Regions from separate parts of the Vibrio sp. YT-19(2023) genome, predicted to be linked through region 1. Evidence: predicted binding sites of a transcription regulator. Region 1 holds the regulator's gene; each other region holds the start of a gene.
The links. Region 1 encodes PurR, which represses purine synthesis genes. Its sites were predicted from a motif close to TNANGNAAACGTTTNCNTNA; they were not measured.
Positions count from the first base shown of each region.

Region 1 (2,183 bases):
TACTGAATGACAAGCCAGCTGAGGAAATGGAAAAGTTGATGGCTGAATTTGGCGTTCAAGTAGACGAAAACCTAAAGGAACCTGCGGATCACTTAGCCGTTGAGCTCGACTTTCTCGGGAACATGATTATCCGCTCAAACGAGCTTGAACAAGAAAAACACATGGAAGAAGCCTTCGTTAAACAAAACGACTTTATCCAGCAACAATTGATGTCTTGGTTACCTCAGTTTTCAGACAAATGTAAAAAATTCGACGAATTTGGATTTTACTCGAGTGTCGCGAAACTATTAGTTGCATTTTGTAAACTAGACAGCGCCTACCTTCTTGGTGAATAATTGCCGCCTATTTTTAGGGAGCCTGCCTATCGGGCTTCCTGTATGCCTGAAAGTGACCAATTGTAAGTAACTTGGGTATAATATTCGTTTGCCTTAACTTAGCGCAAAGACGCTTGGTTATTTAGCAGTCAAAATGTGACTTCAAATACACAAATCTCTTGCTGAAAACATTGCTAGTCAGTCCACATAGGGCTAAAATGTGAGCGCAAACGATTAAATATGATTTATATGTAAACCGCTGAAATATAGCGGTTTTTGTGTTTTCTTAACAGGTTGATGGCAATTTCTCATCAGATAGAAAAAAGATAAAATTCATCGACCGATGCTGCTACGTACCCTTTTGTCGCACTTGGATCAACCGCTGCCGAGACACTTAGCGCCAATTTTATATTGCTAGGTGTGAAACCATTAGAGCATCAGGTACATCCAATACGACATATTTCAGTAGCTCGATACAGGACACCATTTATGGCCACGATAAAAGACGTTGCTCGCTTAGCCGGCGTTTCCACTACGACAGTTTCGCACGTTATCAATAAAACGCGTTTCGTTGCAGAAGCAACGCAAGAAAAAGTAATGAAAGCCGTTGACGAGCTGAATTACGCGCCAAGTGCCGTTGCACGCAGCCTAAAATGCAACTCAACTCGTACGATTGGCATGTTAGTAACTCAATCAACTAACCTATTTTTCTCAGAAGTGATTGATGGCGTTGAGAGCTACTGTTACCGCCAAGGCTATACTCTGATTTTATGTAACACAGGCGGGATTTACGAAAAACAACGCGATTACATTCGTATGCTGGCTGAAAAGCGCGTTGATGGCATCCTAGTGATGTGTTCTGACTTAACCGAAGAACTAAAAGAGATGCTTGACCGTCATGCGGACATTCCTAAAGTGGTCATGGATTGGGGCCCAGAGAGCTCACAAGCAGACAAGATCATGGATAACTCAGAAGAAGGTGGCTACATTGCAACCAAACATCTGATTGACAATGGTCATACGGATATCGCTTGTCTAAGCGGTCATTTTGAAAAGCTTGCTTGCCAAGAGCGCATTGCAGGTTTCCGTCGCGCAATGAGCGAAGCGAACCTAGCTGTAAATGAAGACTGGATCCTTGAAGGTAACTTTGAATGTGATACGGCCGTATTAGTTGCAGATAAAATTACCGCAATGGACAAGCGCCCGACGGCGGTATTCTGTTTTAACGACACAATGGCTCTCGGCCTAATGAGCCGCTTGCAACAAAACGGGATCAAAATTCCTGAAGATATTTCAGTGATCGGCTACGACAACATCGAGCTTGCAGAATACTTCTCTCCACCGCTAACGACTATCCACCAACCTAAACGTCGTGTTGGTAAAAATGCATTCGAAATTCTACTTGAGCGTATCAAAGATAAAGAACACGAAAAACGAATTTTCGAAATGCAACCTGAGCTTGTAATTCGAAATACTGTGAAAAAAATGAACTAAATTTCACTGTATTTAACCGTGTTAAATAAGCGCTCTACAGGGGCGCTTATTTTTTTGGAAAAATTAAGCATTCTCTAATACTTCACACCACTCTAATAACAATTGACTAACGTTAACTCCCTGTTTTATATAAATGTAATATATATTAAGAACTCCTTTTCAAAGGCCAATTTGCACCTTTCCATATGCAAAATAGAGCATTCAATCTATCATTTTTATTGAACCGAAATCACACTTTTAACGCTAAACCGTGATGTTAATTCAATATAAGAAGTATGCTCATTGTGTCACGCACAGGGCAAACCATTCGAAAGAGTGGGACGCAAAGCCTCCGGCCTGAACCATATTACGATATGGAAGGTAGCGGGGTTACCG
Region 1 covers NZ_JAWOQN010000004.1:95,725-97,907, reverse strand. The annotation lists gene torD (molecular chaperone TorD) at 1-335, shown strand, start outside; gene purR (HTH-type transcriptional repressor PurR) at 804-1,808, shown strand; cyclic di-GMP riboswitch class I at 2,096-2,183, shown strand, end outside.

Region 2 (2,183 bases), on a different contig from region 1:
GCGCCCACCGCCACCAAGACGTTCGCCCGGTTCACGATGCCATGCATCCTCGACAAAGACGGCCTTTCCATCTTCTTGTTCTAACTGCTGACAAATGGAGTCCTGAAGTGACATCAAGAACTGCTTTACGGCGTGCTTATCGATCGCTGACATACGTTATTACCTATTACGTGAAACCTAATGATGGCTGGCTAGCAGGGTTAACCCTGTCTTAATATTTGTGAAGTTTTGGCGTCACGAATCTCGCTGGGTTTATCACGACCGCTGGTCTCGCCACGAAGAATGGCGACCAGCTTATCACCCAACTGCTCTTCGACTTCTTCCGTGGTCATACACGGTGGTAAGCCGGAAAGATTCGCGCTGGTAGAGGTTAACGGCTTTCCGAATGCATTACACATTTTTTGCACCAAAGGATGATCAGTCACACGAACCGCAATTGAATCAAACTGCCCTGAAACCCAGTTGGATACTTTATCGCTCGCTGGCATGATCCAAGTGTATGGGCCTGGCCAAGTGGCATGAACAGTCTGTAATTGTTCTTCAGTCAACTGAGATTCATCAATATAAGGCAAGAGCTGATCATAACTTGCCGCGATGAGAATCAGCCCTTTTTCTACCGGACGCTGCTTGAGCTCTAATAGCTTTTGAATTGCTTCTGGGTTATCTGGATCACATCCGACACCAAAAACCCCTTCTGTTGGATAGGCAATCACTTCGCCTTGCTTGAGTGCGTTGAGCACTTGTTCAAAGTTATCCACCGATTACTTCCTATTTGTTTGACTGTGTTGTTTTCACTAAGTGTACAAATATTCATTCTCAGACACTAAAGCAATTTTTTTATAAAATGTATCAATAGCGCCAACAACAAGAAGCAAACGTTTGCTTGAGATAAAAATCCCCGTATAATGCGCACAAATTTATAGCTCACCTAATTTTTGCAGCTTAAAGGAGTTTGAGATGAAAGTCGGTATCATCATGGGTTCTAAATCCGATTGGCCAACCATGAAACTAGCAGCGGACATGCTAGATCAATTTGGCGTGCCTTACGAAACAAAAGTCGTGTCAGCACACCGAACTCCTCAATTACTGGCTGACTACGCTAGTGGCGCAAAAGAACGCGGCATCAAAGTTATCATCGCAGGCGCAGGTGGTGCAGCCCACCTACCAGGTATGGCGGCGGCGTTTACTAGTTTGCCAGTGCTTGGGGTTCCCGTTCAGTCTCGTGCACTGAAAGGTATGGATTCACTGCTTTCTATTGTACAGATGCCAAAGGGAATTGCGGTTGGTACATTGGCGATTGGCGAAGCGGGCGCAGCAAACGCCGGTATCCTAGCAGCGCAAATCCTAGGCACTCATGATGAAAACATCATGGCGAAGGTAGAAGCATTCCGTAATGAGCAAACGGAAACAGTTCTCGCAAATCCAAACCCTGCAGAGGATTAATCAGATGCATGTACTGGTTCTTGGTGCGGGTCAGTTGGCTCGTATGATGTCTCTGGCTGGTGCGCCACTGAATATTCAAATTTCAGCTTACGATGTCACCAACGGTGATGTCGTTCACCCTTTAACTCAACAGGTACTTGGCCATGGTTTGGAAAATGCGATTACGCAAGTTGATGTGATTACTGCCGAGTTCGAGCATATTCCACATGACGTGCTCAAAGTTTGCGAAGCGAGCGGCAAGTTCCTACCAAGTACGCAAGCCATCAAAGCAGGTGGTGATCGCCGTATTGAAAAAGCACTGCTTGATGATGCTGGCGTGCGCAACGCGAAATACTACGTCATTGAAACTCGTGAAGACTTTGAGCGCGCAATTGAACACGTTGGTATGCCAATGGTTCTGAAAAGTGCATTGGGTGGCTACGATGGTAAAGGCCAATGGCGCTTAAAAGAAGCTTCTCAAGTCGACGACATTTGGACTGAGATGGCAGAGTGCATCGCGGCAACACCAACTCAAGCGATTGTTGCTGAAGAGTTTGTTCCTTTTAACCGCGAAGTATCACTGGTTGGTGCTCGAAGCAAAGATGGCAGTGTGGAAGTGTACCCTCTGGCAGAGAATGTTCACACCAACGGTGTATTGAGTCTTTCTACTGCGATTGATGCGCCAAGGTTACAGGAACAAGCAAAGCAAATGTTCACGGCAGTCGCAGATAGCCTAGATTACATTGGCGTATTGGCGCTTG
Region 2 covers NZ_JAWOQN010000072.1:2,685-4,867, forward strand. The annotation lists gene hemF (oxygen-dependent coproporphyrinogen oxidase) at 1-153, opposite strand, end outside; gene R7E78_RS23825 (L-threonylcarbamoyladenylate synthase) at 201-758, opposite strand; gene purE (5-(carboxyamino)imidazole ribonucleotide mutase) at 958-1,443, shown strand; gene R7E78_RS23835 (5-(carboxyamino)imidazole ribonucleotide synthase) at 1,448-2,183, shown strand, end outside.
Region 2: a site for PurR is predicted at 868-887, ahead of purE (5-(carboxyamino)imidazole ribonucleotide mutase). Genes of this name have one in related genera too.

Region 3 (2,183 bases), on a different contig from region 1:
ATGGCGAACTTAATGAGCGCTTCGATTGCGGGCGTGATTTTAAGTCTGTAATTGAAATAGATATCAACAATTAGCAAAAAGGCTCCTTGCGGAGCCTTTTTCGTATCTGAAGTTTTACGCTATTTGTCTGTGTGGAACTGTTCGCAAGCGAGCATTGTGTTCTCAATTAAACTTGCGACGGTCATTGGGCCAACACCACCAGGAACAGGAGTAATAAAGCTCGCACTTTCACGTGCTTTGTCGTATTCCACGTCACCAACTAGTTTGCCTGAATCAAGACGGTTAATACCGACATCGACCACCACTGCGCCTTTTTTAATCCACTCACCAGGGATGAAGTTAGGCTTACCAACCGCAACCACGACAACGTCAGCTTGACGCACATGACTCTCTAGGTCTTTGGTAAAACGGTGACATGTTGTTGTTGTGCAGCCCGCAAGCAGCAGCTCAAGTGTCATTGGACGACCAACAATGTTTGATGCGCCAACCACAACCGCATGTTTACCACGTAGCTCAATGTTGTAACGGTCGAGTAGGGTAATTATGCCCTTTGGCGTGCAAGAGCGAAGCTTTGGAATACGTTGCGCAAGACGGCCAACGTTATAAGGGTGGAAGCCATCCACGTCCTTCTCTGGGTGAATGCGCTCTAAAACATGTGTTGTGTCTATGCCCGCAGGAAGGGGTAATTGCACTAGAATGCCGTCAATTTCATCATCGTTGTTTAATTCATCAATCAGCGCTAGTAACTCTTCTTCTGAGCTAGACGCAGGAAGGTCAAAAGACTTAGAAACAAACCCAACTTCTTCACATGCGCGGCGTTTGCTACCGACATAAACCTGAGAAGCAGGATCTTCACCAACTAGAACCACTGCTAAACCAGGAGCACGTAGCCCAGCTTCAACACGTGCTTTAACACGTGCAGCCACTTCGGATCGAACAGTTTGGGAAATGAGAGTTCCGTCTATATTTTGAGCAGTCATGACTTTCCTTATAAATTAAGAAGGCAGATTATCTGCGGCGCATTGTCGCAGAATTTCTTGTTAACATCCATACGCAAACGTTTGCTTTGTGGTGTTTTTGAACATTAAGCGTTTTAATGGACTTTTTTTAGGCATTCAGATCAGAATGTTATGAAAACCCGTTGATTTACCCGTTTGAACTCGTATAATCCTGTCCCTGTAGCGCGCCCTTAGCTCAGCTGGATAGAGCACGTCCCTTCTAAGGATGTGGTCATTGGTTCGAATCCAATAGGGCGTGCCATTTATTCAAAAGCCTCGATAACTCTTTGAGTTGTCGGGGCTTTGTCGTTTTTAGGTTTTTGGCTGTAATTGCCACTCTATCTACAACTTTTGAATGGCATTCTAGCCATTGCAATTTCTAGCAATTAATATGGACGCATATTAATTACCTTTCGTTAACCTTTATGCCTGCCACTTCTAACTTTTATGACCGACACGCCGACTCTTTCGCGAAGCAATACACATCGATCCAGTTTGAGGATGTCCACGCGAGTTGGAGAGTCTTCTGGCCCCAGGCTGGAGATCGTGTGTTAGATGTTGGCGCGGGCTCTGGTCGAGACGCGAAATGGATGGCTGAGCATGGGTGTGAAGTTGTTGCGATTGAGCCTGCTCAAGCACTTCTAAGGCTTGGTAAGTCTTACTGTGGCGATTCCGTTACTTGGCTTGAAGATGCATTACCTAAGCTTGAGAAAACCATTAATCTTGGCTTTCGCTTCGATTTAATTCTTGTCAGTGCGGTATGGATGCATCTTGCGCCTACGCACCGTGAACGTGCATTTCGCAAACTTGCAAATTTGTTAGCGCCTAATGGTCGATTGGTGATTAGCCTTCGTCACGGTGACTTTTCTGACGGTCGTAAAGCTTATCCCGTATCGGTTGAAGAGCTCGAAAAGTTTGCAAAGAATAGCGCTTTAATGGTGAGAAACGTATCTCTCGATGACGATCAGTTAAAGCGAACGGGTGTATCTTGGCAAACTGTAGTGATGTCTTTGCCTGATGATGGTTCCGGTGATCTGAATAAGGTTCGCCACATTATCGTCAATGATTCCAAATCGGCTACCTATAAGCTCGCACTACTACGTACTTTACTACGTATTGCAGACGCTCATTCTGGTGCAGTGGTTGATCGCAGCGAAGGTAAAGTTGCAATCCCATTAGGATTAG
Region 3 covers NZ_JAWOQN010000009.1:108,636-110,818, forward strand. The annotation lists gene R7E78_RS08930 (NupC/NupG family nucleoside CNT transporter) at 1-51, shown strand, start outside; gene folD (bifunctional methylenetetrahydrofolate dehydrogenase/methenyltetrahydrofolate cyclohydrolase FolD) at 120-980, opposite strand; tRNA gene R7E78_RS08940 (tRNA-Arg) at 1,184-1,260, shown strand; gene R7E78_RS08945 (class I SAM-dependent methyltransferase) at 1,424-2,183, shown strand, end outside.
Region 3: a site for PurR is predicted at 1,050-1,069, ahead of folD (bifunctional methylenetetrahydrofolate dehydrogenase/methenyltetrahydrofolate cyclohydrolase FolD). Genes of this name have one in related genera too.

Region 4 (2,183 bases), on a different contig from region 1:
CCAGGTCGAACACCAATCCAGACTGTCGCGATTCCAGACACCAAACGCAATGATATCGTCGAACGTGTCCGAAATGCCTGCTTAAACGAAGGCAAGCAGGCATATTGGGTGTGTACCCTGATTGATGAGTCGGAAGTATTAGAAGCGCAAGCCGCGGCAGATACCGCAGAAGAGCTTCAACGTAAGCTACCGGACGTAAAAATTGGTCTAGTACACGGACGAATGAAGCCGGCAGAGAAACAAGCGGTGATGCAAGATTTCAAAGACAATAAACTGCATTTGCTGGTCGCAACGACAGTGATTGAAGTTGGTGTGGATGTGCCAAACTCTAGCTTGATGATCATAGAAAACCCTGAACGTCTTGGTTTGGCACAATTACACCAGTTAAGAGGTCGCGTGGGCCGAGGTTCCGTTGCTAGCCATTGTGTGCTGCTGTACCACTCTCCGCTGTCAAAAACCGCGCAAAAACGTCTCGGAGTACTACGTGAAAGTAACGATGGCTTCGTCATTGCGCAGAAAGACCTAGAAATTCGTGGCCCTGGAGAACTATTGGGTACAAAGCAGACAGGTCTTGCTGATTTCAAAATCGCAGACTTAGTTCGAGATCAACGCCTGATTCCCGAAGTTCAGCGTATTGCGCGTCATATTCATGACAATTACCCGACTAACGCAACAGCAATTATCGATCGCTGGTTGGGTGAGCGGGATATTTACTCCAAAGCGTAATGATTGAAAGCGAGCCAAATGGCTCGTTTTTTAATACGCCAAAAACAAAGCAAACGTTTGCTTTTTGAGTAAATCTCTCTATAATCGCGCACAAATTTTTAAGTGTGTTAGATCACACTCCACCAACCTGAGTTGACTCTGATTAACAGCAATCACAGGTAACGACGTCAACTCCACCCTGCTCTCCCATTCAGCGAGAACTAGGGAAATATTGCGACTAGCGAGACAAACAATGACAACTTCAAACCGATCTTCGGAACTGGTCTATCAACTCAACGATCGACCACCTTTGCCTCAAACCATTTTTGCCGCACTTCAGCACTTATTGGCGATGTTCGTCGCGGTTATCACTCCGTCACTGATCATCTGTCAGTCTTTGGGTGTACCTGCAGACCAAACGAACACCATCATCAGCATGTCTTTATTTGCGTCAGGCGTGTCTTCGTTTTTTCAAATTCGCACCGTTGGCCCAATTGGCTCTGGTTTGCTCTCTGTTCAAGGCACCAGCTTTAACTTTTTAGGTCCTATTATTGGAGCAGGCCTATCGCTGAAAGCCGGTGGAGCAGACATCAGCACCATGATGGCTGCCATTTTTGGTACGATTTTAGTCGCATCATTTGCAGAAATTTTCCTATCTCGCGTATTGGAGCATGCCCGCCGAATCATCACTCCGCTCGTTTCAGGCATCGTCGTCACTCTTATCGGTCTCACACTGATTCAAGTCGGCTTAGTATCAATGGGCGGTGGCTACGCAGCATTAAATGAAGGAACCTTCGGCAGCTTAGACAAACTTGCTCTGGCTGGGACGGTACTTGGATTAATTGTGATTTTAAACCGCTCGAAAAACCCATACATCCGTGTGGCTTCAATCGTGATTGCGATGCTAGTGGGTTACATCATGGCGTATTTTATGGGGATGGTAGATACTTCTCAGCTAGGCGCAACCGAGATCGTAGCACTGCCCGTACCAATGCAATATGGCTTATCGTTTGACTGGTCTCTGTTCATTCCGCTGGTACTGATTTTCTTTATTACCGCACTAGAGGCCATCGGTGATATTACCGCAACATCTGAAGTGTCTGGTGAGCCAGTAAAAGGCCCAGTGTACATGAAACGCATTAAGGGCGGTGTGTTAGCAGACGGCTTAAACTCTGCAATCGCAGCCGTTTTCAACAGCTTCCCGAACTCAACGTTTAGCCAGAATAACGGCATCATCATGCTAACAGGAGTCGCGAGCCGCTACGTGGGTTACTTTATTTCAGGCATGTTAGTGATTCTTGGCTTGTTTCCTGGCGTCGCTAGCTTTGTTCAGCTGATTCCTGAGCCAGTACTTGGCGGCGCAACGATTGTCATGTTTGGTACGATTGCTGCCGCTGGTGTGCGTATTATCTCTCGTGTTGAGCTCGATCGCCGCGCAATTCTGATCATGGCCTTATCCTTCTCAATGGGACTTGGTA
Region 4 covers NZ_JAWOQN010000015.1:32,857-35,039, forward strand. The annotation lists gene recG (ATP-dependent DNA helicase RecG) at 1-726, shown strand, start outside; gene R7E78_RS12830 (uracil-xanthine permease family protein) at 959-2,183, shown strand, end outside.
Region 4: a site for PurR is predicted at 772-791, ahead of R7E78_RS12830 (uracil-xanthine permease family protein). Genes of this name have one in related genera too.